DNA from 3 places in the Streptomyces sp. RLA012 genome. Region 2 is predicted to be linked to each of the others. Evidence: riboswitches for the same ligand, from Rfam matches in the RefSeq annotation. Region 2 holds a riboswitch; each other region holds the start of a gene.
What was found. Region 2 has a riboswitch for S-adenosylmethionine ahead of RV986_RS09045 (putative leader peptide). Riboswitches for the same ligand answer to the same signal wherever they lie in the genome.
Positions count from the first base shown of each region.

Region 1: another riboswitch for S-adenosylmethionine. It lies ahead of thrC (threonine synthase); the one in region 2 lies ahead of RV986_RS09045 (putative leader peptide).
Region 3: another riboswitch for S-adenosylmethionine. It lies ahead of RV986_RS37870 (aminotransferase class V-fold PLP-dependent enzyme); the one in region 2 lies ahead of RV986_RS09045 (putative leader peptide).

Region 1 covers NZ_JBWDPA010000002.1:6,301,075-6,311,629, forward strand. The annotation lists gene nagA (N-acetylglucosamine-6-phosphate deacetylase) at 1-813, opposite strand, end outside; gene RV986_RS29005 (ROK family protein) at 813-1,796, opposite strand; gene RV986_RS29010 (extracellular solute-binding protein) at 2,041-3,267, shown strand; gene RV986_RS29015 (DUF3263 domain-containing protein) at 3,298-3,534, shown strand; gene otsB (trehalose-phosphatase) at 3,914-4,822, shown strand; gene RV986_RS29025 (alpha,alpha-trehalose-phosphate synthase (UDP-forming)) at 4,920-6,326, opposite strand; gene RV986_RS29030 (glucosyl-3-phosphoglycerate synthase) at 6,466-7,410, opposite strand; SAM riboswitch class I at 7,576-7,723, shown strand; gene thrC (threonine synthase) at 7,741-9,054, shown strand; gene RV986_RS29040 (MoaD/ThiS family protein) at 9,122-9,397, shown strand; gene RV986_RS29045 (cold-shock protein) at 9,859-10,065, shown strand; gene groL (chaperonin GroEL) at 10,376-10,555, shown strand, end outside.
Region 2 covers NZ_JBWDPA010000002.1:1,908,155-1,918,709, reverse strand. The annotation lists gene RV986_RS09085 (hypothetical protein) at 1-359, opposite strand, end outside; one part of gene RV986_RS09080 (IS3 family transposase) at 618-966, shown strand; one part of gene RV986_RS09080 (IS3 family transposase) at 966-2,092, shown strand; gene RV986_RS09075 (hexameric tyrosine-coordinated heme protein) at 2,137-2,391, opposite strand; gene RV986_RS09070 (dioxygenase family protein) at 2,591-3,475, shown strand; gene RV986_RS09065 (maleylpyruvate isomerase family mycothiol-dependent enzyme) at 3,542-4,336, shown strand; gene RV986_RS09060 (MarR family winged helix-turn-helix transcriptional regulator) at 4,422-4,967, opposite strand; gene RV986_RS09055 (YceI family protein) at 5,157-5,672, shown strand; gene RV986_RS09050 (glutathione S-transferase C-terminal domain-containing protein) at 5,908-6,687, opposite strand; gene RV986_RS09045 (putative leader peptide) at 6,911-6,985, opposite strand; SAM riboswitch class IV at 7,022-7,167, opposite strand; gene RV986_RS09040 (amino acid ABC transporter permease) at 7,755-8,720, shown strand; gene RV986_RS09035 (amino acid ABC transporter ATP-binding protein) at 8,717-9,541, shown strand; gene RV986_RS09030 (ABC transporter substrate-binding protein) at 9,654-10,555, shown strand, end outside.
Region 3 covers NZ_JBWDPA010000002.1:8,245,131-8,255,685, forward strand. The annotation lists gene RV986_RS37835 (L,D-transpeptidase) at 1-378, shown strand, start outside; gene RV986_RS37840 (response regulator) at 501-902, opposite strand; gene ctaE (aa3-type cytochrome oxidase subunit III) at 1,096-1,716, shown strand; gene qcrC (cytochrome bc1 complex diheme cytochrome c subunit) at 1,809-2,618, shown strand; gene qcrA (cytochrome bc1 complex Rieske iron-sulfur subunit) at 2,615-3,679, shown strand; gene qcrB (cytochrome bc1 complex cytochrome b subunit) at 3,676-5,313, shown strand; gene trpD (anthranilate phosphoribosyltransferase) at 5,490-6,554, shown strand; SAM riboswitch class IV at 6,655-6,771, shown strand; gene RV986_RS37870 (aminotransferase class V-fold PLP-dependent enzyme) at 6,974-8,335, shown strand; gene RV986_RS37875 (Lrp/AsnC family transcriptional regulator) at 8,544-8,825, opposite strand; gene RV986_RS37880 (rhomboid family intramembrane serine protease) at 8,822-9,553, opposite strand; gene RV986_RS37885 (hypothetical protein) at 9,706-9,945, shown strand; gene RV986_RS37890 (NYN domain-containing protein) at 9,980-10,555, shown strand, end outside.

The DNA of each region.
Region 1 (10,555 bases), 4.4 Mb from region 2:
GTCCATGGCGTCCGTGATGAACGCCACGCGGTCCGCGCCCGCGTGATGGAACGCCAGCTGGAGCGCGGCGGGGTGCAGGTGGGTGCCGTCGTTGATCAGCTCGACGGTGATCCGCTCGTCCTCCAGGAGGGCCGCGATCGGGCCGGGCGTGCGATGCCCGAGCGCGGGCATCGCGTTGAACAGGTGCGTCGCCACGGTCGCGCCCGCGTCGATGGCCTCCACCGTCTGCTCGTACGTCGCGTCCGTGTGCCCGATCGCCGCGATCACCCCTTGCTCGGCCAGCAGGCGTACGGAGTCGATGCCGCCCGGCAGTTCGGTGGCGAGGGTGACCATGCTGGCCCGGCCGCGCGCCGCGTCGATCAGCTTGCGGACCTCGGCCGGGTCCGGGTCGCGCAGCAGCGCCTCGGAGTGCGCGCCCTTGCGGCACGGCGAGATGAACGGGCCCTCGAAGTGGATGCCCGCGATGTCGCCCTGCTCGGCCAGTTCGGAGAGCAGCCCGGCGCGCTGGGCGAGGCCGTCCATGTCACCGGTCACGGTCGAGGCGACGAGGGTGGTGGTGCCGTGCAGGCGGTGGGTGTGGACGCCCCGGAGGACCTCCTCGACGGTTCCGGAGGTGAAGGAGGCTCCGCCGCCGCCGTGGTTGTGGAGGTCCACGAAGCCGGGGACGAGCCAGTGGCCCGAGAGGTCGATCCGGGGAGTGTGGTCCGGAGCGCTTCCGGCGATGCGTGTGCCGTCCACGATCACGCGGCCGTCGTCCACGACTCCGGTGGGCAGTACCACCCTGGCACCGGTGAGAACCGTTCTAGGGGCCATCAGGTGGTTACCTCCGAAGTCGGTCGGGAAGCGGTGGTGGGCGGATTCGGCCGGCTCGGCCGGCTCGACGGGTCCGGCGGGCTCGACCGGTCCGGCCGGCTCGGCTGATTCAGCAGATCCCAGGCCAGCAGGCCCGCGCCCAGGCAGCCGGCGGTGTCCCCGAGGGCCGCGGGGACGACGTTCGGCAGCTTCTGGAAGGTGATGCGCCGCTCGACGGCGGCCCGCAGCGGTGTGAACAGGGTTTCCCCCGCCTCGGCGAGACCGCCGCCGATGATCAGGGTGCGCGGGTCCAGCAGCGTGAGCGCGGTGACGAGCCCGTCGGCCAGCGCGTCGACGGCGTTCTGCCAGACCTCCCGCGCCCGGGGGTCCCCGGACTCCACCGCCTGCGCGCAGTCCGCCGCGTCCGCGTCCGGGTCGCCCGAGGCCTCGGCCCAGGCCTGGCTGACGGCCGCGGCGGACGCGTACCGCTCCAGACAGCCGTGCTGCCCGCACGGACACGGGGTCCCGCCGGGTCGTACGACGATATGGCCGATCTCGCCCGCGAAGCCGTGCGCGCCCGCCTCGACGCCGCCGTTGATGCCGATCGCGCCCGCGATGCCGGTGCCCAGGGCGATGAAGAGGAAGCGGTCGGCCCCCTGCCCGGCGCCGATCCGGCCCTCCGCGAGGCCGCCGGTGCGCACGTCGTGCCCGAGGGCGACCGGTACGCCGCCCAGCCGGTCGCCGAGCAGCCGGCGCATCGGGACGTCGCGCCAGCCGAGGTTGGCGGAGTACGCCGCCACACCGCGCTCGGCGTCGACGATGCCGGGGACGGCGACTCCGGCGGCCGCCGCGGGCTCGCCGAGGTGCCGCTCGCCGTGGGCGCGCAGCTCGGCCGCGAAGTCGAAGATCGCGTCGACCACGGCGTCCGGGCCGCGCTCGCGGCCGGTGGCGCGGCGGGCCTGGTGCAGGAGCTCGCCCTCCGCCCCGACGAGGGCGGCCTTCATCCCGGTGCCGCCCACATCGAGGGCGATGACATGTCTCACGGGGGACAGTGTCTCCCCTTACCCCAGGAGAGGTCTAGTCCATTCACGTGGTGTAGACCTTGTATCCGCATTCCGAGACGAATGCAACGGACGCAGAAGCAAAGACGGACCACCCCGGGACAGGGGCGGCCGGGGGTTGGGAGAGACAGCGGTGCAGCGGCAGCGGCGTAGGACAGGACTGATCGCGGCGGCCTCCGCCCTGGGCATGACGGCGACCCTCGCGGGCTGCGGCGGCTCGGGCGGTTCCGGGGACGTGACGCTCAGACTCGTCGCCGCCGACTACGGCGACTCCAAGGCCAACGGCTCCCAGAAGTACTGGGACAAGCTGGCCAAGGCGTACGAGGCCGACCACCCGGGGACCGAGGTCGAGGTCACCGTCTACCCGTGGACGGACGTCGACCGCAAGGTCGAGGAGATGGTCGCGAAGGGCGACGCGCCCGACATGGCGCAGATCGGCACGTACGCCGACTACGCGGCCAAGGGCGAGCTCTACCGGGTCGACGACGTGCTCTCCATCCCCGTACAGGCCGATTTCCCCTCGCAGTTCACCGAGGCGGGGCAGATGAACCGGGTGCAGTACGGGATGCCGTTCGCCGCCTCCACGCGGCTGCTCTTCTACAACAAGAAGCTGTTCTCCGCCGCGGGCCTCACCCCGCCGACGACCTGGCGCGAACTCGCCGCCGACGCGAAGGCGCTCAAGTCCCGTGGTGTCAGGACCCCTTACGCGCTGCCCCTCGGTCCCGAGGAGGCGCAGGCGGAGACCATGCAGTGGCTGCTGAGCGGCGGCGACGGCTACACCAACGACGTCGGCACCTACGGCATCGACTCCACCCAGAACGTCGCCACCCTCACCTGGCTCAAGGACGAACTCGTCGGCAAGGGCCTCACCGGACCCGTCGCGCCCGCGAAGCTCAATCGTGCCGACGCGTTCGCGGCGTTCGCGCGCGGTGAGGTCGGGATGCTCAATGGGCACCCCACGCTGATGAAGGCGGCCGCCGAGAAGGGGGTGAAGTTCGGGGTGGTGCCGATGCCCGGCGTCGACGGCGGGACCAAGGCGCCGATGGGTGTCGCCGACTGGATGATGGCCTTCAAGAAGAACGGTCACCGTGAGCAGATCGGCACGTTCCTCGACTACGTCTACGACCGGCAGAACGTGCTCGCCTTCTCCCACGAGTACGACCTGCTGCCGGTCACCACGTCCGCGTCCGACGCGATGGCGGCCGACCGGAACGACGCGGAGCTCATGCCGTTCCTCGACGAGCTTCCCTCCGCCCGGCTCTACCCGGTCGGCAAGACCTCCTGGGCCGCCGTCAGCGCCGACATCAAGAAGCAGATCGGCAAGGCGGTGTCCCCGGACGGCAGCCCGTCCGGTGTGCTCGGGTCGCTCCAGCGGGCGGCGACGGCGGCGGACGGTGTGAGTGCGGGGCGGTGATGTCGGTGGCGGGGGATACGGTGCTGTGCCATGGACGAGCCGAATAGGCTGAGCGGGAGGGAGCAGGCGATCCTCGCCATGGAGCGGCGCGGGTTCGCGGGGCCCGGGGCCAAGGAGCGGGCGATACGCGAACAGCTGGGGCTGGCTCCCATCCGCTACTACCAACTCCTCAACGCCCTCCTCGACGACCCGCGGGCCCTGGCCCACGACCCGGTGACGGTGAACCGGTTGCGCCGGGTCAGGGAGTCCCGCCGAACAGAACGCTGACGCCGGCCCCGACGAGAAGTTCTTCGCCCCCGCCGCCCCTACCCTCCCCCAAGCTCTCGGCTTCGCTCGAGCAGGGGGGACCCCCCGTCATCCCTGGGGGCTCCGCCCCCAGACCCCCGAGATCGGCCTGAACGGCCTCGTCCTCAAACGCCGGACGGGCTGAGTGGCGCGGACCGGGGTGGAGATGGCTGCTGGGGTGGGTGGGGTGCGGCCTCCGGTCTTCTCCTCAAACGCCGGGTGAGCCGGGGTTCTCAGGGGCGCGGGGAACTGCGCGATCAGCCCCCACCGGCCCGCGGACAAGCAAACCCGGCGGGCGGGGGATTCGGGGCGGAGCCCCGCCGTGGGGGTGCGGGGAACTGCGCATGGATAGGGTCGGTGTATGGGCAGCCATTCGGAAACACCGGGATCCCCGGACGCCACGGAACCCTTGCCGACCTCGGAGACCTCGGAGACCTTGGAGACCCAGGCGATCCCGACGACCCCCGCGGGACGCGACGGTCTCGACGCCATCCTCACCCGGCCCGACCGGGCCGTCATCGCACTCGACTTCGACGGAACCCTCGCCCCCATCGTCGCCGACCCGGAACAGGCCCGCGCCCACCCCGCCGCGGTCCCCGCCCTCGCGGCCCTCGCCCCGAAGGTCGCCTCCGTCGCCGTCGTCACGGGCCGCCCGGCGGGCGTCGCGGTCCGCCACGGCGGCTTCGCGGGCGTCCCGGGTCTCGACCATCTCGTCGTCCTCGGCCACTACGGCGCCGAACGCTGGGACGCCCGCACCGGCACGGTCACCGCCCCCGCCCCGCACCCCGGCGTCGCCGCCGTCCGTGCCGAACTGCCCGGGGTCCTCGACGAGAACGGCGCCTGGCAGGGCACCTGGATCGAGGAGAAGGGCCGCGCCCTCGCCGTCCACACCCGCCGTGCGGCGGACCCGCAGGCCGCGTTCGAGGCCCTGCGCGAACCCCTCGCCGCACTCGCCACCCGGCACGGTCTGATCGTCGAACCCGGGCGGATGGTCCTCGAACTCCGTCCCCCGGGCATGGACAAGGGCGTCGCCCTCCTGGAGTACGTCCGCGAGGTCCACGCCGAAGCCGTCCTCTACGCAGGCGACGACCTCGGCGATCTCCCCGCCTTCGCCGCCGTCGAGAAACTCCGCTCGGACGGCGTCCCCGGGCTCCTCGTCTGCAGCGGCAGCTCCGAGGTCAGCGAACTGGCCGAACGCGCGGACCTGGTCGTCGACGGCCCCGCGGGAGTCGTACAGCTGCTGACGTCACTGGCGGCGAAGATCGACTGACGCCCCGCTCACACGTCTCCCGCCTGCTCCTGCCTGCTCCTCCTGCTCCTGCCTGCTCCTCCTGCTCCTCCTGCTCCTCCTGCTTCTTCTACTTCTTTTATTTCTTCCGCTCCTCCAACGCCCGCAGCTGCTCCAGGAACCACTGCGCCGGAGGCAACGCCGTAGCCGCCGCGGCGAGCCGTTTCGTGCGTTCGGCACGCTCCCCGCCCGACATCGACAACGCCTCGTGCAGCGCACGCGCGGTGCCGACCACGTCGTAGGGGTTCACCCCGACCGCGTCCTCGCCCAGCTCCTCGTACGCCCCCGCCTCCCGCGAGAGCACCAGCACGCAGCCCTCGTCGGAGACGACCGGCACCTCCTTGGCGACGAGGTTCATGCCGTCCCGGATGGGGTTGACGAGGGCGACGTCGGCCAGCCGGTACGCGGCCAGCGAGCGCGCGAAGTCGTCCTTGACGTGCAGGACGACCGGGGTCCAGTCCGGCGTCCCGTACTGGGAGTTGATCTCGGTCGCCACCCGCTGGACCTCGGCCGTGTAGTCGCGGTAGACGGCCAGGTCCTGGCGGGAGGGGTAGGCGAAGGCCACGTGGACGACGCGCTCGCGCCACTCCGGGTGGTCCTCCAGCAGCTGCCGGTACGCCAGCAGGCCTCGCACGATGTTCTTCGACAGCTCGGTCCGGTCGACCCGCACGATCGTCTTCCGGCCCTCCCCGATCTGCTCACGCAGTGTGGCCATCCGCTCGCCGACGTCCGCCTCGTGCGACCGCCGCCGCAGGAAGTCCGCGTCCGCCCCGAGCCCGTGCACGCCGATCCGGGTGTCGCCGAGTCCGCCGACGATCGCGGTGGCGCAGGCGGTGAACGCGTCCGCCCAGCGGTGGGTCAGGAAGCCGAGCCGGTCCGCGCCGAGCATGCCGCGCAGCACCTGTTCGGCGATGTCGTCGGGCAGCATCCGGAAGTAGTCGAGCGGCGCCCAGGGGGTGTGCGAGAAGTGGCCGATGCGCAGGTCGGGGCGGAGCTCCCGCAGCATGCCCGGCACCAGCGTCAGGTGGTAGTCCTGTACGACCACCACCGCGCCCGGCGCCGCCTCGTCGGCCAGCGCCTCGGCGAACGCGCGGTTGTACGCCTCGTACGACGCCCACTGGCGCCGGAACTCCACGTCGAAGACCGGCTCCAGCGGGGTCTGGTACAGCATGTGGTGGACGAACCACAGCACCGAGTTCGCGATGCCGTTGTACGCGTCCGCGTGTACGTCGGCGTCGATGTCCAGCATCCGTACGCCGTCCTCGCCGACCCCGCGCCGGACCGCCTCGCGGTCGCCGGCGCCGAGCGCCGCGCACACCCACAGGGCCCCCGCGTCCGGCCCGATCGCGGAGAGCCCCGAGACCAGCCCGCCCCCGCCGCGCCGGGCGCGCAGCGAGTCGTCGTCCTGGATCTCGTAGGTGATCGGCCCGCGGTTGGATGCGACGAGGATGCCGTGGGCGCCTTGCGTTGAAGCGGGGGAAGCCATGCCTCGAAACTTAGCCCCGCATGGAAACGCTCAAACGTTCCCTTCAGCCGTATGCCGTCCGCGGGTCGGTGGGGGTCGCTCGCGCCCACGCGGCGGAGCCGCATATGTGTCACAGCCCCGCGCCCCTTGCGGGGGTGCCTTACGCGGCCCTTCGCTTCTGGTACTCGGCGATTTCGGCCATCGGGGGACGTTCCTCCGTGTCGACCGAGTAGGTACGCGGCTCGAAACCGTCCCCGCTCCGTTCGAACTGGGTGAGCGCCGGACGGATGAGGTGGCCGCGGGCCAGCCGGAGCTGGGCGGTGCGGTAGATCGCGGCGGACATCCGGCCCAACGCCTGCCCGTCCTGGTGGCGGTGCTTGCGTACGCCCACGTCGACCTGGGCGAGCGCGTCCAGGCCCACCAGGTGCAGGGCGTCGACCAGCATGCCCAGCTCGATGCCGTAGCCGACGGGGAAGGGGAGCTGTTCGAGCAGGGAACGGCGGGCCGCGTACTCCCCGCCGAGCGGCTGCACGAAACCGGCCAGCTGCGGCCAGTGCATGTTGAGCAGCGGGCGGGCCATGAGTTCGGTGACCCGGCCGCCCTGACCGGCGGCACCGCCCAGCGGACGGTCGTACATTCCCTTGACGAGGTCCACGCCCGGCTCGGTGAGCAGCGGCCCCACGATCCCGGAGACGAAGTCCGACGAGAACTCCTTCAGGTCCGCGTCGATGAAACAGACGATGTCCCCGCTCGTCACCAGGAGCGAGCGCCACAGCACCTCGCCCTTGCCGGGCAGGGTCGGGATGCGCGGCAGGATCTCGTCCCGGTGCACCACGCGCGCGCCCGCCGCGGCGGCCACCTGCGAGGTGCGGTCGGTCGAGCCGGAGTCGACGACGACGATCTCGTCGACGAGGGGCACCTGCTGCATCAGGTCGTGGCGGATGACGGCGACGATCTCGCCGACCGTCTCCTCCTCGTTCAGCGCGGGCAGCACGACACTCACCGAGGAGCCCGTGACCCGTTTGGCGGCCATGAGTTTGTGGAGCGGGCGATCGGTCACGGACCAGGAGCGATTGCTCAGCCAGCGCTCGACTTCCTTCAGCACGGTCTGCGGCTCCTCACTGTCTGATCACCCGGTGTCACGGTGTGATCCATCTCGCGGTTCGGACGACTATCTCAACTGTCCTGGCCTTCGGTTACAGTCTTGAACAACGCGGATGACCATCGCATTGCGTAGATCGTTCCGCGCCGAAGACCAACAACCGAATACCGCTCATCCAGAGGGGCAGAGGGATACGGCCCGATGAAGCCCCGGCAACCCTCCGGTCGGTTCTTGTCACGTCGATGTGGCGAGGCTCCCGGCTCGGGAAGGTGCCAAATCCGTCTTACGGCGAAGTGCGTCGTGAGAAAGATGAGGAGAAAGGGCCTCGCCTCCATGGCTGCGCAGACTGTTGCAAGCACCACGAACTCCGTCCCGGACGACACCACCAGCGTAGACGGCGTCGATCTCGGACCCGCCGTCGCGCTTTCCTGCCGCGAGTGCGGCCACCGTGTGCCGCTCGGCCCGGTGTTCGCCTGCGAGGAGTGTTTCGGCCCGCTGGAGATCGCGTACGACTTCTCGGCCTACGAAACCGAAGAGCTCCGCAAGCGCATCGAAGCGGGCCCCGCGAACATCTGGCGGTACGCGGCGCTGCTCCCCGTCCCGGCCGACGTCGCCGACAAGCCGAACATCAACCCCGGCTGGACCAAGCTCGTCAAGGCCGACAACCTCGCCCGCGAACTGGGCGTCGAGGCCGGAAAGCTCTTCGTCAAGGACGACTCCGGCAACCCGACGCACTCCTTCAAGGACCGCGTCGTCGCCCAGGCCATCGAGGCCGCCCGCGCCTTCGACTTCACCACCCTCTCCTGCTCCTCCACCGGCAACCTCGCCGGCGCGGTCGGTGCCGCCGCCGCCCGGGCCGGCTTCCGCTCCTGCGTGTTCATCCCGCACGACCTGGAGCAGGGCAAGATCGTCATGGCCGCGATCTACGGCGGCGAGCTCGTCGGCATCGAGGGCAACTACGACGACGTGAACCGCTTCTGCTCCGAGCTGATCGGCGACCCGGCCGGCGAGGGCTGGGGCTTCGTCAACGTCAACCTGCGGCCGTACTACGCGGAGGGGTCCAAGACCCTCGCGTACGAGATCTGCGAGCAGCTCGGCTGGCGGCTCCCCGACCAGCTGGTCATCCCCATCGCCTCCGGCTCCCAGCTCACGAAGATCGACAAGGGCCTGCAGGAACTGATCAAGCTCGGGCTGGTCGAGGACAGGCCGTACAAGATCTTCGGTGCGCAGGCCGAGGGCTGCTCGCCGGTGTCCGTCGCCTACAAGGCCGGCCACGACGTCGTACGGCCCCAGAAGCCGAACACCATCGCCAAGTCGCTCGCCATCGGCAACCCCGCCGACGGACCGTATGTGCTGGACATCGCGCGGCGGACCGGCGGTGCCGTGGAGGACGTCAACGACGAGCAGGTCGTCGACGCGATCAAGTTGCTCGCGCGGACCGAGGGCATCTTCGCCGAGACCGCGGGCGGGGTGACGCTGGGGGTCACCAAGAAGCTGATCGACAACGGGCTGCTGGACCCGACACTGACCACCGTCGTCCTGAACACGGGTGACGGCCTCAAGACGCTGGACGCGGTGGCCGGTACGGGGCTGACGGCGACCATTCGTCCCAGCCTGGACTCCTTCCGAGAGGCCGGCCTCGCGTAAGGCCCGGCTCGGAAGACCAACAGCCCCGCGCCCCTCTGGGGTGCTACCCGACCGGAGGTCACAAGGAATGAGCGTCAACGTCCGCATCCCCACCATCCTGCGCACCTACACCGGTGGCAAGGCCGAGGTGACAGCCGAGGGCGGGACCCTCGGGGAGGTCATCGCGGACCTGGAGAAGAACCACACCGGCATCGCCGCACGCGTGCTGGACGACCAGGGCAAGCTGCGCCGGTTCGTCAACGTGTACGTGAACGACGACGACGTCCGCTTCGAGCAGGGTCTGGAGACGACGACGCCGGACGGCGCGGGCGTCTCGATCATCCCGGCCGTCGCCGGTGGCTGACCGTCAGGCGCGCCGTTACCCAGGGTGAGATCATTACCCTTGGTAATGCCAATCACTGTGAGTTCATCGAATTGCCCCCTCCGTGAGAGAAACGGAGGGGGCAATTCTGCATGGTTGAGCACGGTACAGTTGGGGAACCCGCTCCACTTCGCGTACCGGGCGCATATGAGTTCGCGCCCGAAGTCCGACAAGAAGTAGCCAAAGTACCCCGCATCTTTGAGCCTTATACGGCTTTTATGGGGCCCGACTTGCCCTAAATCTTTGCAAATTCTCCCTATATTTCCGATCAGTCGTGCCCTGAATTCTCGTCCGATTGACCTGTTGCAGACGGCAGTTGGACAGATACATTCAGCCGCGGTCGACGCGTTCCGGCGCACACCCCCAACCGTTGGGGGGTGGAGGTCTGACCCGGGTCCGCGAAGTGCGGTCCTGTGCAAGGGCCAGTAATAGGGGAGTTAGGCATGGCTCAGGGCACCGTCAAGTGGTTCAACGCGGAGAAGGGGTACGGCTTCATCGCGGTCGACGGTGGTGCGGATGTTTTCGTCCACTACAGCGCGATTCAGATGGACGGCTACCGCACCCTGGAAGAGGGTCAGCGGGTCGATTTCGAGATCTCGCAAGGCCAGAAAGGGCCGCAGGCGGACATGGTCCGGCTCGCGACCGGCTGAAGCACGCGCCGACTGACTGTTCGACGTGACGAAGGGCTCGTATCCCCCTGGGGGTACGAGCCCTTCGGTCTGTTGTTCGGCTGTCGGCGCGGGGCGCTCACCTGCGGATCAAGGGGAGGCGCTTGCACTCGGCAGGGGCGAGTGCTAATCATTGGCGTTAGCACTCTGAAGGTGAGAGTGATAACGAAGGACCGGGTCGGTGAGGCCCGCAGGCCAGGTGGTGCAAGGAACCACTGGGCAGGCAGGCCGTCCGTCGCGGGCGCCAGCGCGGTCCGGAGCAATCCACCCCAGTCCGGGAGGACCACTTCACATGGCCAAGATCATCGCGTTCGACGAGGAGGCACGGCGCGGTCTCGAGCGCGGGATGAACCAGCTCGCCGACGCCGTCAAGGTCACCCTTGGCCCCAAGGGCCGCAACGTCGTCCTCGAGAAGAAGTGGGGCGCCCCCACGATCACCAACGATGGTGTTTCCATCGCCAAGGAGATCGAG
Region 2 (10,555 bases):
TCCGCGTCTGCGGCACGGGTCAGCGCGTCCGCGTCCCCCGCCGCCCAGGCCCGTACCGCCTGGCCGAAGGCGAACTCGTAGTGCGGCGGGGCCGCCGTGGCCGCGTGCTCGGCGGCTCGGCCCACATCGCGGGCCGGGGGCTGTGCGGTCAGGGTGAGGCGCAGGGTGACGTCCATGACGGCACAGAGATAGGTGTACGTGTCGTCGAGGGCGGACTCGTCCAGGGTGTCCAGCGCCGCGGCGACGGCCCGCGCGTCGCAGGCGGCGTAGGCGCGCAGCAGCCGTAGTGCGGTCTGCTGGGCGGGGCGGGGGAGGGCGACCTGATGGTGCGGGCGGGGAGCAGAGGAATGGCGCGACACGCGGTGGACTCCTTCGGCGGGCAGCCCGAACTCGGGACGGTCCACCGCTGAGCTGCGTCTGACGACCGTGGACTCCGGTCGACCCTAGTGAAGCGGGTCGGCCACCGCGTCCAACCCTGGTCCGATCACGCATACGAAGATCGGACTAGGTCCGATCGCGTACGGCACTCCTCTTCGGCAGGGAGGGGCCCTCTCTGTCAAAGTGACTCAAGCCAGGCATACTGGATGATTCATTGAGTCGAGGGCGGAGAAGGAGGAGTGCCCGTAGTGGCCGGCACCAACGACCACGGGGCCCCGGATCCGCAGGTGACACCCCGGTCGACCGGGCAGCGGCGGTACTCGGCGGAGTACAAGGCGAGGATCCTGGCCGAGTACGAGACGCTCGACAAGCAGGGCAAGGGTGCCCTGCTGCGGCGGGAGGGTCTGTACTCGTCGCTGATCACGAACTGGCGCCAGCAGCGGGACAACGGCGCGAAGGCGGCGCTCGCCGCCCCTGCGGGCCGGCCGAAGGCGGATCCCAGAGAGAAGGAGATCGCCCGGCTCGAAGCCGAAAATGCCAGGCTCCGCAGCGAGTTGGGCAAGGCCCGCACCGTCATTGAGGTGCAGGGAAAACTCTCCGCGCTGCTGGATCAACTCGCCACGGGCAGCGACGGGACGACGGGCGAGAAGCCGTGACGGCAGCGGGAGGGGTCTTCGAGGCCGCCCGCGCCAAGGCCCTGGAATCGCTGTCGTTGCTGGTGGGACGGGTGCAGGCGTGCGCCGCGCTCGGCCTGAGCCGGGCGACCTGGTATCGGCACCACCGCAGGTCCCCGGCTCCGGTGCGGCAGAAGCGGGAGCGCAAGCGGCATCCGCGGGCTCTGACAGAGACGGAGGAGGCGAAGGTCCTGGCCGTGCTGCGCTCGGCCGAGTTCGTCGACATGGCGCCTGCCGAGATCTGCGCGGTGCTGCTGGACCGCGGCATCTACCTGTGCTCGGAGGCGACGATGTACCGGATCCTGCGCAAGCACGGCGAGGTCCGCGAACGGCGCCGGCAGGCCACGCATCCGCCGCGCAAGAAGCCCGAGCTGATCGCCACCGCACCCAACCGGGTGTGGTCGTGGGACATCACGAAGCTGAAGGGCCCGGTCAAGGGCAGCTATTTCTGCCTCTACACGATCATCGACATCTACAGCCGCTACACGGTCGGCTGGATGGTCGCCGCCTCGGAGAACAAGGAGCTGGCCGAGCAGTTCCTGTCCTCGACGATCGCCAAGTACCCCGTCCGGCAAGGCAAGTTGACGATCCACTCGGATCGCGGTTCGCCGATGATCGCCCACAACGTCGCGCAGATGCTGAACAACCTGGGTGTCACCAAGTCGCACTCTCGGCCCAAGACGTCCAACGACAATCCGTACTCGGAGAGTCAGTACAAGACCCTCAAATACCGGCACGACTTTCCCGGGCGGTTCGGCTGCATCGAGGACGCCCGCGCCTGGTGCACCGGTTTCTTCGACTGGTACAACCTCGCCCACCGGCACTCCGGAATAGCCATGCATACCCCCTTCGACGTGCACTTCGGCCTCGCCGACCAGCTCCGCGAGATGCGCGCCGACGTCCTCACGAGCGTCTACCGCCAGCACCCCGAACGATTCGTCCGCGGGGCACCCGAACCACCGAAACTCCCCGAGGCCGCCTGGATCAACAAGCCCGCCGACCTCCGACACGACGATCAAACGATCCCGGCACAGGGATAGAACGATCTACCTGCCTTGATCGCGTTGACAGGCTCCGGGGGAGGTCAGTTCCGCCAGTAGCCGTTGGCCGCGGCGATCGTCTGGAACTCCAGCGCCACCACCTGTGCCGCGTGGATCAGGCTGTCCGGAAGGGTGGAGTAGTTGGGGCGTCCGCCCTTGAGGACGTCCAGGTCGGGCTGGATGGTGTGAATGGTGTGCCGCGCCATCTCGACGGCCAGGGCGCGGCCCTCTTCCGGCGTCTTGGTGAGGAGGGAGCCGCCGGGGACCAGGATCAGGCCTTCTTCGGGTACGCGATTCATGGCGGCAGTTTCGCCGGTGCGTTCGTGCCGGTACGGGCCGCGACACACACGGCTCGGCCGGGCGGGTGAGACGGACGTTTGGTTGACGGCTCAAGTGGGATGACCTAGAGTAAAACTTGAAGGTTCAAGTTTAAAGCCGTGTGTCCCGTGGGTCGTCGTGCCGCAGTTCCGGGGCGCCCTCACTCACGTAAGGACCGGCATGAACTCCCTCCTCGATCCCGAGGTGCCCGCCGGAGCGTACGACCGGTTCCTGATCGACGCGTTGCCACGAGCCCGCGCCCAGCGCGCCTGGACGCCCGCGGACGGACCCCTTCCCGCGCTGTACGTCAGCCACGGGGCGCCCCCGCTCTTCGACGACGGACCCTGGCTGGGCGAACTGTTCGAGTGGGCCCAGTCCCTGCCGAAGCCGAAGAGCGTCCTGATCGTCTCCGCGCACTGGGAGGCGGCGCCGCTGTGCCTGTCCGCCCCGGCGGCGCACACCCCCCTGGTGTACGACTTCGGCGGCTTCCACCCGCGGTACTACACGATGACGTACGACACCCCCGACGCGACCGCCCTCGCGCACCGGGTGGCCGGGACCATGCCGGACGGCGAGTCGCTGTACCAGCACCCCTCCCGAGGCCTCGACCACGGCGCCTGGGTGCCGTTGATGGCCATGTACCCGCTGGGTGACATCCCGGTGCTGCAGCTCGGCATGCCCACCCACGACCCCGGCCGGCTCCTCGAACTCGGCGCCCGGCTGGGCCCGTTGCGGGAGGAGGGCGTCCTGGTGATCGGCTCGGGGTTCATGACGCACGGGCTGCCGTTCCTCACCCGCGAGATGCTCACCAAGGGCGAAGTGCCGGGCTGGTCCTCGGACTTCGACGCCTGGGTCGCCGACGCGCTCGCCCGCGGCGACGTGGACGAACTCGCCGCGTTCCGGACCCGGGCGCCCGGGATGCCGTACGCCCATCCCACGGTCGACCACTACATCCCGCTCTTCGTCACGCTGGGCGCCGGCCCGCGCGCCGACCGGGCGGTGCGCACCACCGTCGAGGGCTACATGATGGGCTTTTCCAAGCGATCCTTCCAGACCGCGGTGTGACCTCCCGTACCCTTCCGTACCCTCCCGTACCCTCACAAACCCCCTCCACCTCAACGGAGTCGAGATATGACCGAGCGTGCCGACCAGACCATCGACGCCCTGCGCAGCGGGCACGACTACCTGGCCACCGTGGTGCACGGGCTCGCCACCGCCGACCTCACCCGGCGGTCCGGGGCGTCGGACTGGGACGTGTCCCAGGTCCTCAGCCACCTGGGCAGCGGCGCCGAGATCGGCCTGGCCTCGCTGGAGGGTGCGCTGAACGGCAGCGGGCCCAAGGACGGCGACTTCAACAAGTCGGTGTGGGCGCGCTGGGACGCGATGACCCCCGTCGAGCGCGCCGAGGGCTTCGTGACCGCCAACGAGGCACTGGTACGCGGCTACGAGGCGCTCGACGCGGGGGCCCGCGGAGAACTCCGGGTCGATCTCGGCTTCCTGCCGGCGCCCGTGGACGTCGCGACGGTGGCGGGCCTGCGGCTCGGCGAATTCACCCACCACACCTGGGACGTGGAGGTGGCCTTCGACCGCACGGCGGCCCTGGCACCCGCCGCGGTCGAACCGCTCCTCGACCAGGCCGGCCTGCTCATAGGCTTCCTCGGCAAGGCCGACGCCCTCGGTGGACGCCACGCCCGCCTCGCGGTCCGCACCATCTCCCCGCCGCGCTCCTTCGGACTCGACCTGGGCGACGCGGTGGCCCTCACCGACGAACCGGCCGAGCCCGACGCCGTCCTGAGCGCACCCGCCGAGTGGTGGCTGCGCCTCGTCACCGGCCGCCACGCCGCCGCCCACACCCCGGCCGGGGTGACCCTCAGGGGCGACACCCTCACGCTGGACGACCTGCGGCGGGTCTTCCCCGGCTTCTGACCCGCCGTGCTGTACGGGCGCCCTGTACGGGCAAGCTGTACAGGCGGGCTTGTACAGGCGGGCCGGGTCACCGCCTGCGCCCGGGCTACTTGCTCAGCCCCTCGGGGGTCACTTCACCCTCCAGGGGCGTCCCGGGGTCCGCGCCGGGCTCCGGTACGGGTGGCAACAAGTCGTGCAGCGCCTCGTACCGCTGTGCGCAGGCCGTCTGGGCGATGGCCTGCGAGACGGCGTCGGCCAGCGGACCCGTGGACTCGCGCAACAGGCGGCGCGCCTTGTCGGTGAGGGCCACCTCGATGCCGCGCCGGTCCCCGCACGCCGAGCGCCTGGTGATCAGGCCCGCGTGCTGCAGGCAGGCCACCTGATACGTCAGCCGTGTCTTGGGGCGGCCGAGCAACTCCGCGATCCTTGTCATCCGCAGGCTGGAGCCGGGCTGGTCGGCCAGCAGGCACAGCACCAGGAACTCGTCGTGCGTGACATCGAGGCTGTCCTTGACGCGGGCACGCAACTGCTGCTCGATCGCCCCGGCCGCCGCCAGCAGGCGCATCCAGGCCCGCAGCGGGGCGGGCAGCAGCTCGCCGTCGCCCGTCGGCTCATGTTCGGGCAGATCAGCGGGGGTGGATGAGTCGGCCATGGTGTCACAGTCTACCGGTTGTCCAAATTTGAAGAACCGGCTAGCGTGGGGTCATCCAAATTTGGATGATCGACGTTGTCCCCGTAGTCCCCGGGTGCCGCGCGCTTCCCTGTGTCGCACCTTCGTGCGTCGTAACACCGTGGGTCGTCTCACCGCTGTGCACCGCTCGTAACCGTCTGGAGAACACTCATGACCGTCGCTGTCGAAACCGGCCTGTGGCAGCTCGACTCCGCCCGTACCACCGTCGCGATCAAGCACAAGACGATGTGGGGCATGGTCACCGTGAAGGGCACCTTCACCGGCGTCACCGGAGAGGGCGAGGTACAGCCCGACGGGACCGCCAGTGGCACCATCACCATCGATGTCGCGTCCCTGGACACCAAGAACGCCAAGCGGGACAAGCACCTCCGTTCCGCCGACCTCTTCGACGCGGACCGGCACCCCACGATCACCTTCGCCGCCCGTAACGCCGCTCCCGGCGCGGACGACACCGTCGAGATCGGCGGACAGCTGACCGTGCGCGGTATCAGCCGGCCGCAGCCCGTCACCGGCCGGGTGACCGAGGCGAGCGCCGACACCGTCACCCTCACCGCGGAGTTCACCGTGGACCGCGACCAGTTCGACATGGGCTGGAACCAGATGGGGATGCTCCGCGGCCTGACCACCGTCATCGGCACGCTCGTCTTCACCCGCGCCAAGGCCTGAGCCGGCCCGCCGCCAGCGCGGCGGCAGACAGCGCTCGTCCGGCTCCACGGTCCGCCGGATGCGGCGGCCGATGCCGCGCAGCTGCAGCTCTCCTCGTCGGTCGGCCAGTGCGGCTGCGGCGGTGTTCCCCTGTGCGCGGCGATCCCCGCCGGGATCCCGGGGACGTCCGGCTGACCGGCTGACCGGCTTACCGGTTGTCCCCGGGAGGGCGCGGAAGAGTGCGGAAGAGTGCGGATCAGTTCGGCAGGGTTCGGCAAGGCCTCCGTCGCACCGTGGTGCGGAAGGCCGGGTGGGTGCCGAGTCGACGTACGTAGTCCTGGAGATGCCGGTACGGGAAGAGGGCGTCCGGCGCGTCGAGTTGGGTGAGGGCCACCCAGAGGTCGACGTCCGCGGCCGTCAGCTCGTCGCCCAACGCGTAGGTCCGCGAGGCGAGTTGCCGGTCCAGTGACTCAAGTGCCGCCGCCCGCGTCTCCGGCCGCGCGGCCGAGGTGACGTCCCGGTCGAGACGGTCACGGAAGGCGTCGATGTCCGCGGCGAGCGCCGGTGGGTGCAGCCGGGGGAGACGGGCGTCGTCGCGGCACGGCAGCAGCCCGGCGAGGTCGTGCAGGATGTCGGGCGTGTGGTTGCTCACGATACGTCCGCTCCAGCGGTCGCACAGCGCGGGCACGGTGAGCGGACCGTCGTAGTGGTGCCAGGTGGCCTCGTACGCGCCGCGCAGTGCGGCGAACGAGTCGGAGGCCCCGGTTGTCTCGCCTGTCTCCGTTGTCTCTCCTGCCCCCGCCGTCTCGGCTGTCTTGGTGGGGAGCTCCAGCAGTGTCGTGGCGACCGACTCCTGCAGACCCAGCAGATCGAGGGTGATCGAGACGCGCAGCGAGCAGGGACAGCCCTCGGAGAGGTACAGCTGATAACGGTGCGGCGCCGGGTAGAACCCGCCGGCCAGGCCCACGCCGATCCGGCTGTGGACGCGGTGCGGGCGAGCCGGTGCGGCGGCGCCCCGCAGGCCCGCGCCAACCACCCCCGGAACGCGCGTGGTTGACGTACACGTGCCGGAGGTACCTGCGGTCGAACTGAGCGAAACTGTCTCGGGCATGACTCTCCTGGGAACGACGAAGCCCCGGCCACCTCGTGGGCGACAGCGAACGAAGAGGACGAAGGGGGCGAGGGGAGGCGAGGGGAGTGACTGCGCTGACGTACGGAGGGACCGGTCCGGATCGTGAGACACGACGGACCGGACGGATCTAGTACGCGCTGGAGACCCGCTGCAGATCGATATGCAGACGCCTCGTCAGACCGTTCGTGCCCTTCCCGGTCATTCCCACCGCTCCCATGTCCGGGGCTCGCGAGAAGCGAGACCACGCTTGCCCCGCCGCTCCGGCGGGACCCGGTCGTCACCCGGGGCACCCCGTCGCGGTGGAAGGGTTGCCTGTCAGCGGGCCGGGGCCGATAACCGCGTCGTACGGGAAATCCCGTGCGACGGGCGCTGACGATCGTGACCGTCCTCGTCAGTCTCCGTGCGGTGCGTGTAGGCGTCAAGAAGGCCTGTGCGCGGTCTCACGACGTGGTCATTCGGGCCGGTGAGCGTTGACAAGCACCAGGGGCCATGCCTAACTTACGCCGCATTGGACCGGAACGACTCCGGTGCACGTGAGGCCCCACGGGGCGGAATGGTGACGGTGACCGCGATGTACGCAGCCGAGGGGACGACCGCTCCGCGGTGTCACGGCTGCCCCGGCGCCGCACTGTGTTGTACCAACCGCCGCGCCCGCTGTCTCTGTCAGGCCTGACCGCTTCCGCCTGCGAGGCATCGAGCCTCCGAACGGCCGAATCTCCGAACGGCCGAAACTCCTCCACGAACCGCGACCGAACCGCGACCGAACCTCGGACGTTCACCGTCTGAGGCGGGGACGTTCGACGTCCGAACCTCTGGCCGTCACCGTCGCTCCGGCACGCCGTCGAGGAGATTCCCCCTCCGTACCCGCCGTATCTCCGTATCTCCGTACCTCCTGACATCCGTCTGTCCCCGCGCGCACTGTCGTCGTCGTCCGGGCCGCGGCGGGGTGTCCGCATTCGTTGGAGCCCTCCATGAGTGAATCCCTGGGCTCCGCCGTGCCGTTGAGCACGGCGGAGCCTCGACCGGCGGTGGCGCAGCGCGTACTGCCGCTGCGCCACCCGGGCCGCTGGATCGCCTCGGCGATCGTGCTGGTCGTGGTCGCCCAGATCGTCCACGGGCTGGCGACCAACCCCTTCTTCCAGTGGGACCGCTTCCCGTACTGGTTCCTGCGGCCGACGATCCTCGACGGGTTGCTCATCACCCTCGAAGTGACCGCCTACAGCGCCCTGTTGGGGCTGCTCGGCGGCATCCTGCTCGCCCTGGGCAGGCTCTCCGGGAGTCCGGTCCTGCGCGCGGTGAGCTGGGTGTACATCTGGCTGTTCCGCTCGGTGCCGCTCATCGTCGTACTCCTCTTCCTGTACAACTTCAGCGCGCTCTACCAGACGCTGAGCCTCGGCGTCCCGTTCGGCCCCGCCTTCTTCACCTTCGACGAGTCCCGGCTCGCCACCGACATGGTGGTCGCGGTCGTCGGACTGAGCCTCAACGAGGCGGCGTACGCGGCCGAAGTGGTGCGCGGCGGGATCCTCTCCGTCGACCAGGGCCAGCACGAGGCGGCCTCGGCGCTCGGGCTGCCGAAGGGCTATCAGTTCACGAGGATCGTGTTCCCGCAGGCGCTGCGCTCCATCACCCCGAACTACGTCAACCAGCTGATCGGCCTGATCAAGGGCACGTCGCTGGTCTTCTACGTCTCGTTGCTCGACCTCTTCGGCTCGGTGCAGAGCATGGGCAGCACCTACTCCGGCGACATCGTGCCGCTGCTGCTGGTCGCCACCGTCTGGTACCTGATTCTCACGAGTGTCGTCTCCGTCATCCAGTTCTACGTCGAGCGGTACTACTCGCGGGGCGCCCTGCGCACCCTCCCGCCGACCCCTTTGCAGAAGGTCCGCTCGGGTCTCCGTGACCTGCGGGCCCGGGTCCGCGAGGAGGCGGCGTCATGACGAACGAGACCTTGGACATACGTCCGGCCGCGGTCGAGGTCCACGACGTGCACAAGTGGTACGGGACCCAACGCGTCCTGAACGGCGTGGAGTTGACCGTACGTCCGGGAGAGGTCACCGTCGTCCTCGGACCGTCCGGGTCCGGCAAGTCCACGCTCCTCAGGGTGATCAACCATCTGGAGAAGCCCGAGATCGGCCATGTCAGCCTGAACGGCGAGCCGATCGGCGTCCGCCGGCACGGCAAGCGCAGCGAGATGGGGGTCCCCCCGGCCGAAGGCTGGGGGAGGCTCAAGGAGCTGAGCGAGCGGGCCATCCGGGTCCAGCGCAGCCGCATCGGCTTCGTGTTCCAGAACTTCAACCTGTTCCCGCATCTGACGGTGCTCGACAACGTCGCGGCGGCGCCGGTGGCCACCGGCAGGCTGGGCAAGCCCGAGGCCCAGGAGCTGGCACGCACCCTGCTGCGCCGGGTGGGACTCGCCGACAAGGCCGCCGCCTATCCCCGTCAGCTGTCGGGCGGGCAGCAGCAGCGGGTGGCGATCGCCCGCGCCCTCGCGCTACGGCCCGGCGTCATCCTCTTCGACGAGCCCACCTCCGCCCTCGACCCCGAGCTGGTCGGCGAGGTACTGGCCGTCATCAAGGACCTCGCCACCAGTGGTACCACCCTCCTCATCGTCACCCACGAGATCGGCTTCGCCCGTGAGGTCGCCGACCGGATCGTCTTCCTCGACGAGGGCCGGATCGTCGAACAGGGCCCGCCCGCCGAGGTGTTGGACCACCCGAAGCACGAACGGACCAGGGACTTCCTGAGCAAGGTCCTCTGAGCCCCCTCCCGTACAGCCCACCGCCACAGCCACCGTCACCGCTATCTCCATCACTGCCACCGCCAACGTGCCCATCGCCATCGCCATCCCCATACACCGAACAAGGACAGCCATGCGCACCCTCACCCTCCGCAGCAGACTCCTCCGTGGCCTCACCGTGTCCACCGCCGTCGCCACCCTCGCCACCGGGCTCGCCGCGTGCGGGGGCGAGAGCGACGCGGCCACCACCTCCGGCAGCGCCGCGGTCGGCACCGTCACCGTGGGCGCGCTCTCCAACGGCGCCGCCCAGCAGACCGACCTCAAGGTGTCCGAGGTCAAGTCCATCAGCGCCGAACTGCCCAAGTCGGTGGCGAAGAGCGGCACGTTGGTCGTAGGGGTCGGCGCCCTGCCCGCCGGTTCTCCGCCGCTGGCGTACGTGGGCCAGGACCAGAAGACCCTCACCGGCGCCGAACCCGACCTCGGCAGGCTGGTCGCCGCGGTCCTCGGGCTGAAGCCGGAGGTGAAGAACTCCACCTGGGAGAACCTGTTCGTCGGCATCGACAGTGGCAAGGTCGACGTCGCCTTCTCGAACGTCACCGACACCGAGGAGCGCAAGAAGAAGTACGAGTTCGCCTCCTACCGGCAGGACAACCTCGGCTTCGAGGTGCTGAAGAAGAGCACCTGGAACTTCGACGGCGACTACCGGAGCCTGGCCGGCCAGACCGTGTCCGTGGGCGCCGGCACCAACCAGGAGAAGCTGCTGCTGGAGTGGAAGGCCAAGCTGGCGAAGGAGGGCAAGAAGCTCACCGTCAAGTACTTCCAGGACAACAACAGCGTCTACCTCGCGCTGTCCAGCGGGAAGATCGACGCCTACTTCGGGCCCAACCCCGGTATCGCCTACCACATCACCCAGGTCGCCAAGACGCCCAACCCGACGCGCAACGCGGGCAAGTTCTCCGGCGCGGGAGCGACGCTCCAGGGTCTCATCGCGGCCACCGCGAAGAAGGACAGCGGGCTGGCCAAGCCGGTCGCGGA
Region 3 (10,555 bases), 6.3 Mb from region 2:
GGCACCACCGTCGGTATCGCCGAGGGCACCTCGGACTCCTACGACCTGCCGGTGTACTACGCGACCCGCGTCACCTGGAGCGGCGAGTACGTGCACGCGGCGCCCTGGTCGGTGGGGGAGCAGGGGTCCGCCAACGTCAGCCACGGCTGCACAGGGATGAGCACCGGTAACGCCGAGTGGTTCTACGACAACGTGCGCCAGGGCGACATCGTGAAGGTCCAGAACTCCAACGGCGACGAGATGACCCCGTTCGACAACGGCTTCGGCGACTGGAACCTCGACTGGGCGAAGTGGCGCAAGGGCAGCTCCCTGATCGCCGGCACCCCGGAGGGCCCCAGGACGACGGACCAGGCCCGGCTGCGCCCCGAGTCCGTGTGACCCGGCTCCGCGCCCCCGCGCCCCGTCGGGGGCGCGGGGCTGTGACGTTCCGCGGCTGCGCCGCGGGGCGCGAGCGACCACGAACCGCCCGCGGACACCGGACCGCGTGGCGGACCGCGTCCTCAGGCGCCCAGGAGGGCCTTGCGGCGGAGCAGCGAGGCCAACGCGGAGGCGAACTCGACCGGATCCACCGGCAGGGTCACCGCCGCGTCCGCACGGCTCCAGGTGGCCAGCCAGGCGTCCTGGGGGCGCCCGATGAGCACCAGCACGGGCGGGCAGTTGAAGATCTCGTCCTTGATCTGCCGGCAGACACCCATGCCGCCCATCGGAACCGCCTCGCCGTCCAGCACACAGACGTCGATCCCGCCCTTGTCCAGTTCCTTCAGGACGGCGGCGGGCGTGGCGCACTCGATGAACTCGACCTGGGGGACGTCGGCGGCCGGTCTGCGGCCGGTCGCCAGCCGCACCTGCCCCCGGGTGTTGGAGTCGTCGCTGTAGACCAGCACCGTGGCGGTCGGCTGCATTGTTCCTCCACGCATCTAAGAAGCACGGCATTGCTAGGGAACTCCTGGTACCGATGGCGCGGATGCTACCCCCTCGAACACCTCGTCAACACCGGTTCGGACAGGGCTTCGATGGGCCATACGGGCTGGACACACCCCATCAACACCCCGAACGGCACCCCCGGGCGTGAGGGCGGGATAAGCGACCGACATAATGTCGGTCGTGGCGACAGCAACGACAGTAGAAACCGGGCACGCGCACCCGTCGGTCAATCGACCGAACCTCACCAGCGTCGGAACCATCATCTGGCTGAGTTCCGAGCTGATGTTCTTCGCGGCCCTCTTCGCGATGTACTTCACCCTGCGATCGGTGACCGGACCGGATCACTGGAAGGAGATGGCGGGCCATCTCAACTTCCCGTTCTCGGCCACGAACACCACCATCCTGGTGCTCTCCTCCCTGACCTGCCAGCTCGGCGTGTTCGCCGCCGAGCGCGGGGACGTGAAGAAGCTCCGGATGTGGTTCATCGTCACCTTCGTGATGGGTGCGATCTTCATCGGCGGTCAGATCTTCGAGTACACCGAGCTGGTCAAGAAGGACGGGCTCTCGCTCTCCTCCGACCCGTACGGCTCGGTGTTCTACCTGACCACCGGCTTCCACGGGATGCACGTGACGGGTGGACTCATCGCGTTCCTGTTTGTTCTCGGCCGCACCTACGCGGCCAAGAGGTTCACTCACGAGCAGGCAACCGCCGCCATCGTCGTGTCCTACTACTGGCACTTCGTCGATGTCGTCTGGATCGGCCTCTTCGCCACGATCTACATGATCAAGTAAGCGGGCGGCGTCCGCTGCGAACCGATCGCACGCGACGAACCGATCCATATCCAGAAGCATCGACGCAGAAGATCCTGACACCGGGGTAATCCGTGAAAAAGCTCTCCGCACGACGACGCCATCCGCTGGCGGCGGTCGTCGTCCTACTCCTCGCGCTGGCGGCCACCGGGGGGCTGTACACCGCGTTCGCACCCGCGAGCAAGGCGCAGGCCGATACGACCGCCCAGTCCCTTGCCATCGACGAGGGCAAGAAGCTCTACTCCGTGGGCTGCGCCAGCTGCCACGGAACCGGCGGGCAGGGGTCCTCCGACGGGCCGAGCCTGGTGGGTGTGGGCGCCGCGGCGGTCGACTTCCAGGTCGGCACCGGCCGTATGCCGGCCCAGCAGCCGGGCGCTCAGATCCCGGCCAAGAAGGTCATCTACTCGCAGGCCGAGATCGACCAGCTCGCGACGTACATCGCCTCGTTGGGAGCCGGTCCCACGATCCCGACGAAGAGCCAGGTCAGCCCGGAGGGCGCGGACATCGCCAAGGGTGGCGAGCTGTTCCGCACCAACTGCGCGCAGTGCCACAACTTCACCGGCAAGGGCGGCGCGCTGACGCACGGCAAGTTCGCGCCGGACCTTGAGGGTGTCGACCCGAAGCACATCTACGAGGCCATGCAGACCGGCCCGCAGAACATGCCGTCCTTCCCCGACACCACGCTGTCGGAGAAGAACAAGAAGGACATCATCGCGTACCTCGACGCGGTCAACGGTGACGACACCGAGAGCCCCGGCGGTCTCGATCTGGGTGGCCTCGGGCCGGTCAGCGAAGGCCTGTTCGGCTGGGTCTTCGGTCTCGGCGCCCTGGTCGCCGTCGCCGTCTGGGTCGCCGCTCGGACCGCAAAGGCCAAGAAGTCATGAGTAGCCAAGAGATTCCAGAAGAGAACCTGCCCGCTGCGCAGGTCGACGAACACGGTCACGGTGCGGTAGCCGTCGAGGACGGCACCGACCCGTTCGCGGACCCGGGCCTGCCGCCCCACGAGCACCGCATCCAGGACATCGACGAGCGGGCCGCCAAGCGGTCCGAGCGTGTCGTCGCCATGCTGTTCACGCTGTCGATGCTGGCCACCGTCGGCTTCATCGCCTCGTACGTGGCGATCCCGAAGGACAAGTCGATCTTCGTCTTTCCGATCGGGCACATCAGCGCGCTGAACTTCGCGCTGGGCATGACCCTCGGTGTGGCGCTCTTCGCGATCGGCGCGGGCGCGGTCCACTGGGCCCGCACCCTGATGTCCGACGTGGAGATTCCCGCCGAGCGTCACCCGATCGAGGCGGAGCCCGAGGTCAAGGCCCAGGTCCTGGCCGACTTCAAGCAGGGTGCCAAGGAGTCCGCGCTCGGCCGTCGCAAGCTGATCCGCACCACGATGTTCGGTGCGCTGGCCCTGTTCCCGCTCTCCGGCGTCATGCTGCTGCGCGACCTCGGCCCGCTGCCCGGCACCAAGCTGCGCCACACGCTCTGGTCCAAGGGTAAGCTCCTCGTCAACATGAACACGAACGAGCCGCTGCGCGCCTCCGACGTGGCCGTCGGCTCGCTCACCTTCGTCAAGCCCGAGGGCCTGGAGGAGCACGACGAGGACTTCCAGATGGAGATCGCCAAGGCCGCCCTGATGATCGTCCGGCTCCAGCCGGCGAACATCAAGGACAAGCGTGAGCTCGCCTGGTCGCACGAGGGCATCGTGGCGTACTCGAAGATCTGCACCCACGTCGGTTGCCCGATCTCCCTGTACGAGCAGCAGACGCACCACGTGCTCTGCCCCTGTCACCAGTCCACCTTCGACCTCTCCGACGGTGCCCGAGTGATCTTCGGCCCGGCCGGTCACGCCCTGCCGCAGCTGCGCATCGGTGTGAACGAACAGGGCTACCTCGAAGCGCTCGGCGACTTCGAAGAGCCCGTCGGTCCTGCCTTCTGGGAGCGCGGATGAGCACTACCACCACCTCCGACTCGCGCTCGCGCGAGAAGGCGCCCGCCGGTGAGCGGGTGGCCGACTGGGCCGACGGCCGCCTGGGGATCTACTCCCTGGCCAAGGCCAACATGCGCAAGATCTTCCCCGACCACTGGTCGTTCATGTTGGGTGAGGTCTGCCTCTACAGCTTCATCATCATCATCCTCACGGGTGTGTATCTGACCCTGTTCTTCCACCCGTCGATGAACGAGGTGGAGTACCACGGCAGCTACGTCCCGCTGCAGGGCCAGCTGATGTCCGAGGCGTTCAACTCGACCATGCACATCTCCTTCGATGTGCGCGGTGGTCTGCTGATCCGGCAGATCCACCACTGGGCGGCGCTGATCTTCCTCGCCGGCATGTTCGTGCACATGATGCGCGTGTTCTTCACGGGTGCGTTCCGCAAGCCGCGTGAGGTCAACTGGCTGTTCGGCTTCCTGCTGTTCGTCCTGGGCATGTTCACCGGCTTCACCGGTTACTCGCTCCCGGACGACCTGCTCTCCGGCACCGGTGTCCGCTTCATGGAGGGCGCGGTCCTGTCCGTGCCGATCGTGGGCACGTACCTGTCGTTCTTCCTCTTCGGCGGGCAGTTCCCGGGCGGCGACTTCGTGGCCCGCTTCTACTCGGTGCACATCCTGCTGCTGCCGGGCATCATGCTCGGCCTGGTGGTCGGCCACCTGATCCTGGTCTTCTACCACAAGCACACGCAGTTCGCGGGCCCCGGAAAGACGAACAACAACGTCGTCGGCATGCCGCTGCTGCCGGTCTACATGGCCAAGGCCGGAGGCTTCTTCTTCCTGGTCTTCGGTGTCATCGCGGCCGTCTCGGCGATCGCCTCGATCAACCCGATCTGGACCATGGGCCCCTACCGCCCGGACATGGTGTCCACGGGCGCCCAGCCCGACTGGTACATGGGCTTCTCCGAGGGCCTGATCCGTGTGATGCCGGGCTGGGAGATCAACGTCTGGGGTCACACGCTCGTCCTGGGTGTGTTCATCCCGCTGGTGATCTTCCCGCTGGTCCTGGTCGCGATCGCGGTCTACCCGTTCATCGAGTCCTGGGTCACCGGCGACAAGCGCGAGCACCACATCCTGGACCGCCCGCGCAACGTCCCGACCCGGACCGCGTTCGGCGCCGCCTGGATCAGCTGGTACTTCGTCCTGCTCATCGGTGGCGGCAACGACATCTGGGCCACGCACTTCCACCTGTCGATCAACTCGATCACCTGGTTCGTGCGCATCGGCTTCTTCGTTCTGCCGGTCATCGTGTTCGTGATCACCAAGCGGGTCTGTCTTGGCCTCCAGCGCCGCGACCGGGACAAGGTGCTGCACGGCCGCGAGTCGGGCATCATCAAGCGCCTGCCGCACGGTGAGTTCATCGAGGTGCACGAGCCGCTCGGCCCCGAGGCCCTGCACACGCTCACCGCGCACGAGCAGTACCAGCCCGCCGAGATCGGCCCGACGGTCGACGAGAACGGTGTCGAGCGCAAGGTCAAGGGCACCGAGAAGCTCCGCGCCAAGCTCAGCGAGGGCTACTACGGGGAGGACAACCAGATCCCCAAGCCCACGGTCGAGGAGTACAAGGAGATCACGAGCGGCCACGGCCACCACTGATCCTTTGACCGGTTGACCGGTCGCCACTGATCGCCACGGCAAGAGCCTCCGTCCATTGCCCGGACGGGGGCTCTTTGCCGTGCCCCCGGCTGGATAGGGTGGACCCACCCCCGCACGCGGGGGCGAGCCCGTCTGCGTACGTCCATCCGCGTACCTCTACGAACCCAGGAGCGACCATGAGCGCTGTGAACCCCGCTGGAGGCGACACCACGGCGGACCGCTCCTGGCCCGAGGTGCTGAACGGCCTGCTCGACGGCCGCGACCAGAGCGCGGACGACACGGCCTGGGCGATGGACCGCATCATGAGCGGCGAGGCGACGGACGCACAGATCGCCGGCTTTGTGGTGGCGCTGCGGGCCAAGGGCGAGACCGTCGAGGAGATCTCCGGCCTCGTCCGCACGATGTACGAGCACGCCAATGTGATCGAGGTGCCCGGAGAGACCGTCGACATCGTCGGGACGGGCGGTGACGGCGCGAAGACGGTGAACATCTCCACCATGTCGTCCATCGTCGTGGCCGGCACCGGCGCCAAGGTCGTCAAGCACGGCAACCGGGCCGCGTCCTCGGCGTCCGGTGCCTCGGACGTCCTGGAGCAGCTCGGCGTCAATCTGCAGCTGACGCCGAAGCGGGTGGCCGAGGTGGCCGAGGAGGCCGGGATCACCTTCTGCTTCGCGGTGAAGTTCCATCCGGCGCTGCGCCATGTGGCGGCGGCGCGGGGGCAGCTGGGGATCCGGACGGTGTTCAACTTTCTCGGTCCGCTGACGAATCCGGCGCGGGTGCGGGCCCAGGCGGTCGGGGTCGCGGACGCCCGGATGGCGCCGATCGTGGCGGGTGTCTTCGCCGAGCGCGGCCATTCGTCACTCGTGTTCCGCGGTGACGACGGGCTGGACGAGCTGACCACCACGTCGACGTCGAAGGTCTGGATCGTCCGCGACGGGAAGGTCACCGAGGAGCGCTTCGACCCGCGTGACGTCGGCCTCGACCTCGTCCCCGTTCAGGCCCTGCGCGGGGCCGACGCCTCGTACAACGCGGACGTCGCCCGGCGGCTGCTCAGCGGCGGGACGGGGCCCGTACGGGACGCCGTGCTCCTGAACTCGGCGGCGGCCCTGGTCGCGCTGTCCCCGACCGACGCGCCGCTCACGGACCAGCTGCGGGCCGGGATGGCGAAGGCGGCGGAGGCCGTCGACTCCGGGGCGGCGGAACGGACGCTGGAGCGCTGGGTGGCGGCCAGCCAGGCGTAGGCCTCCGGCGAGGCCCCTGATCTCCGACCGCAACTCCGTCGTCCCGGTATACGGACAGCGGGGTTGCGGTCGGAAGATCGTGTGGCAGGATGCGATATCAGGTCATGAGCGACAGCCATCAGGCCCCGGCCGGCTGTCCGGCAACCCTCCGTCCGTGGCGGGGTGCCCCGGGTGAAGACCAGGTCGTAGGCAGCGAGGTCTACGGCAAGCGCGGACCCCTCGCCCTCTTTCGAGTGGACACAGCCCAGGGGTCCTGGTCGTTCGAGGGAGCCTTCTGTGAGCAAGCGAATGCGGTAGGGCGTAGAGCCCCGCTTCCGCACACCCTTTTCCTTTCTTTCCCGCGCTGAGCCGTACCACCGCCGTACCCCCGTGCACCCGGCTCGCGCGGTGCTTCCGCCTGCCTCTCACAGGAGCTCGCCATGTCTGTCTCCCTCGCTGCCGCCGACCAGTCCGTTTGTGCCCCACTGCCCGTTCTGGGACGTGATGTGACCGTCCCGCTCGTCACCGGCGGCGACGTCACGTACGCCGCGCTCGACTACGCCGCCAGCGCCCCGGCCCTGCAGCGGGTCTGGGACGACGTCGCCGCGTACGCCCCGTACTACGGCAGCGTGCACCGCGGCGCCGGGTACCTCTCGCAGCTGTCCACCGACCTCTTCGAGAACGCCCGCGGGACCGTCGCCGAGTTCCTCGACTGCCGGGAGGACGACCAGGTCGTCTTCACCCGCTCCACCACCGACTCGCTCAACCTGCTCGCCGCCGCCCTTCCGGCCGACTGCGAGGTGTTCGTCTTCGAGACCGAGCACCACGCCTCGCTGCTGCCGTGGAAGGACGCACGGGTCACCTATCTCGACGCGCCCCGCACCCCGCACCAGGCCGTCACCACCCTGGAACGCGCCCTCGCCGAGCGCGACCCGCACGGCCCGGCCCTCGTCTGTGTGACCGGCGCCTCGAACGTCACCGGCGAGGTGTGGCCGGTGCGCGAGCTGGCCGCCGTCGCGCACGCGCACGGCGCCCGTATCGTCCTCGACGCCGCGCAGCTCGCCCCGCACCACCCGGTGTCCGTCCGCGACCTGGACGTCGACTGGGTGGCCTTCTCCGGACACAAGCTGTACGCGCCCTTCGGCTCCGGTGTCCTCGCGGGGCGCGCCGACTGGCTGCGCGAGGCCGAGCCGTACCTCGCGGGCGGCGGCGCCAGCCGCAAGGTCACGCGGCGTACGGACGGGGGAGTGGACGTGGAGTGGTACGAGAGTGCCGCCCGGCACGAGGCCGGTTCGCCGAACGTGATCGGCGTCTACTCCATCGCCTCCGCCTGCAAGGCCCTCACGGAGGCGGGCTTCGACACGCTTGTCGCACGTGAGCGGCAGCTGATCCGCGCGGTGCGGGAGGGGCTGGCCGAGGTGCCCGAGGTGCGCGTGCTGTCCCTCTTCGGGGACGACGCTCCGCGCGTGGGCGTCATCTCCTTCGTCGTCGAGGGCTGGAACAGCTCCCACTTCGCCGCCGCGCTCTCCGCCGAGTACGGCATCGGGGTGCGCGACGGGCTCTTCTGCGCCCATCCGCTGGTGCGCACGCTGCTCGGGAGCGATCCGCAGACGCAGGGCGAGTGCGGTGCGCCCGAGGCGGCGCCCGGGGAGAAGTCGCTGAACGCGATCCGTGTCAGCTTCGGGGCCGGTACGCCCGACGAGCACGTGGAGCGCTTTGTGCGGGCCGTGAAGGAACTGGTGCGGGACGGGGCGAAGTGGAACTACCGCACGCAGGACGGCCGCTGCGTGCCGACGGCCTGAGGCGGTCTGGGCTCCGCCCTCGGCCCCGGGTTGTTCGTCTGCGGGTGAGTGGGGGCTGGTTGCGCAGTTCCCCGCGCCCCTGAGGCCGGGGCTGCGCCCCGGATTCCCCCGGCCGCCCGCAGTCTTTCGGCTGTCGGCCGGTGGGGGCTTGTCGCGCAGTTCCCCGCGCCCCTGAAAGCCTCGGGTCCCGCGGTTGAGGACCAGGGAGTCAGTTGTCGAGGCCGATGGCGAAAGCGGCTTCGAGGTCGTGCTGGGAGTAGGTGCGGAAGGCGACGTGGGTGTCGGTGGCCTCGACGCCGGGGATCTTGCTGATCTTGCCGGGGATGACGTCCGCGAGGTCGTCGTGGGCCTTCACCCGGACCATGGCGATCAGGTCGTACGTACCGGTGACGGAGAAGACCTCGCTGACACTGTCCAGCGCGGCGATCGACTCGGCGATCTCGGGGATCCGGTCCACGCTGGTCTTGATGAGCACGATCGCGGTGATCACGGCTGGTTTTCTCCCTCGGGGGCCGCTGCTGGGGTTTTCACTCTAGTCGCCCGCCCGAACCGCACCCACGCGGAGACGAAGCCCAGCGAGAAGCCCACCAGGTGGGCCAGATAGGCGACACCGGGCCCCGAGGGACTGCGGCCCGCCGCCACCCACTGCAGGGTCGCCCAGAACGGCAGCACGATCCAGGCGGGAAAGCGCAGCGGCAGGAAGAAGAGGAACGGGAAGAGACTGGTCACCCGGGCCCTGGGGAACAGGTACAAGAACGCTCCGAGGACCGCGGAGATCGCCCCCGACGCGCCGACCAGACTCTGCTCGGAGGCGGAGTTCGCGATCGCGTAGCCCAACAGGGCCAGATATCCGCAGGCCACGTAGAAGACGGCGAACCCGAGGTGGCCCATGCGTTCCTCGGTCATCGCTCCGAAGACGTAGAAGAAGAGCATGTTGCCCAGGAGGTGGAGCCAGCTGCCGTGGATGAACAGGCCTGTCGCCGGGGTGAGCCAGGCGCTCGGGTTCCCGTCGAAGAGCTCGGCGGGGATCACGCCCCAGCGCCGGAAGTAGGCCCGCTGGGCGACCAGCAGCGCGTCCCCGGTGCCGTACGTCGGATTGAGACCAGAAGCCGGCCCGATCAGAAAAATCAGGCAGCACAGCACGATCAGCCCGTACGTCACCGGCGCGGACTGCCCCCGCACCGCCCTGCCCGTCGCCCTGCCGCACGTGCTGATCATGGAACAGAGCATGACGTAACCGGACCGATACGCACAGAGTGCCTCGCCGTCATGGACGGCCGAGCGTCGAGTACCCGCCAGGCCGTAGGGTAACGAGCCACACGTTCCAGAGACGGGCGCTGGGCGGACACTAGAAGGAAAGCGACTGCCATATGACGGTTCCCCTGCCGACCGCCGAGACCCGCTGGCGCTGCACGCTCTGCGGCAACCTCACGCGATTCGACGTGACCCGCTCGTCCAAGGTCGTCGAGTATGTGCACCTCGACCTGGCCGGGGAGCCGAACGTGGAGGAGCGCGAGGTGGTCAGTGAGACCATCGAGTCGGTGCGCTGTCGCTGGTGCAATGCGGTGGATCAGGTGGAACTGGTGGACAGGCCGGGTGCCGGCTCCTGAGGGAGCGGGCCCCGCACAGACATTGGGGTGACGGATGGCGGAGACCGCAGGCGGGGAGCCGGACGACGGCACCGCTGAGGTGCTCGACCGGCCGCTGCCCGACGCCGTGCGCCGCCGTGTGGTGCAGATCGTGTCCGACGGGTTCGGTGGGCTGACCGTAGCCGAACTCCCCGCACAGTTGCGGCAGTACGCCCGATTCGCACCCAATCGGCGGGCGAAGTTCGCCGGTAACGCCATGGCCGCCGCGCTGGAGACCGACCCGCTGTTCAGGCAGCGTATCGCCGAGAAGCTCAGAGAGGCGCAGCCGGAGCTGGTCGGCGCCCTCGACTCGGGTGCGCCGCCCCCGGCCGCGGACCCGCTGGACGTGGCGGCCGCGGCCTATGTGCTGCGCCCCACGGGCTGGGTGAAGCTGGTGACCGCCGCGGGCGAGGAGGCCCTGCGGGCGGACGCCGAGCGGGCCGGCGAGGAGAGCCGGGCCGAGCTGGAGCGGCTGCGCGAGGAGCTCGCCCGGGCGCGGGGGCACACCAAGGCCGAAACCGAGCGGTTGCGCACGGAGTTGGAGACCGCGAAGAAGGAAGCGGAATCGCTTCATCGCAAGCTGCGTGGCGCC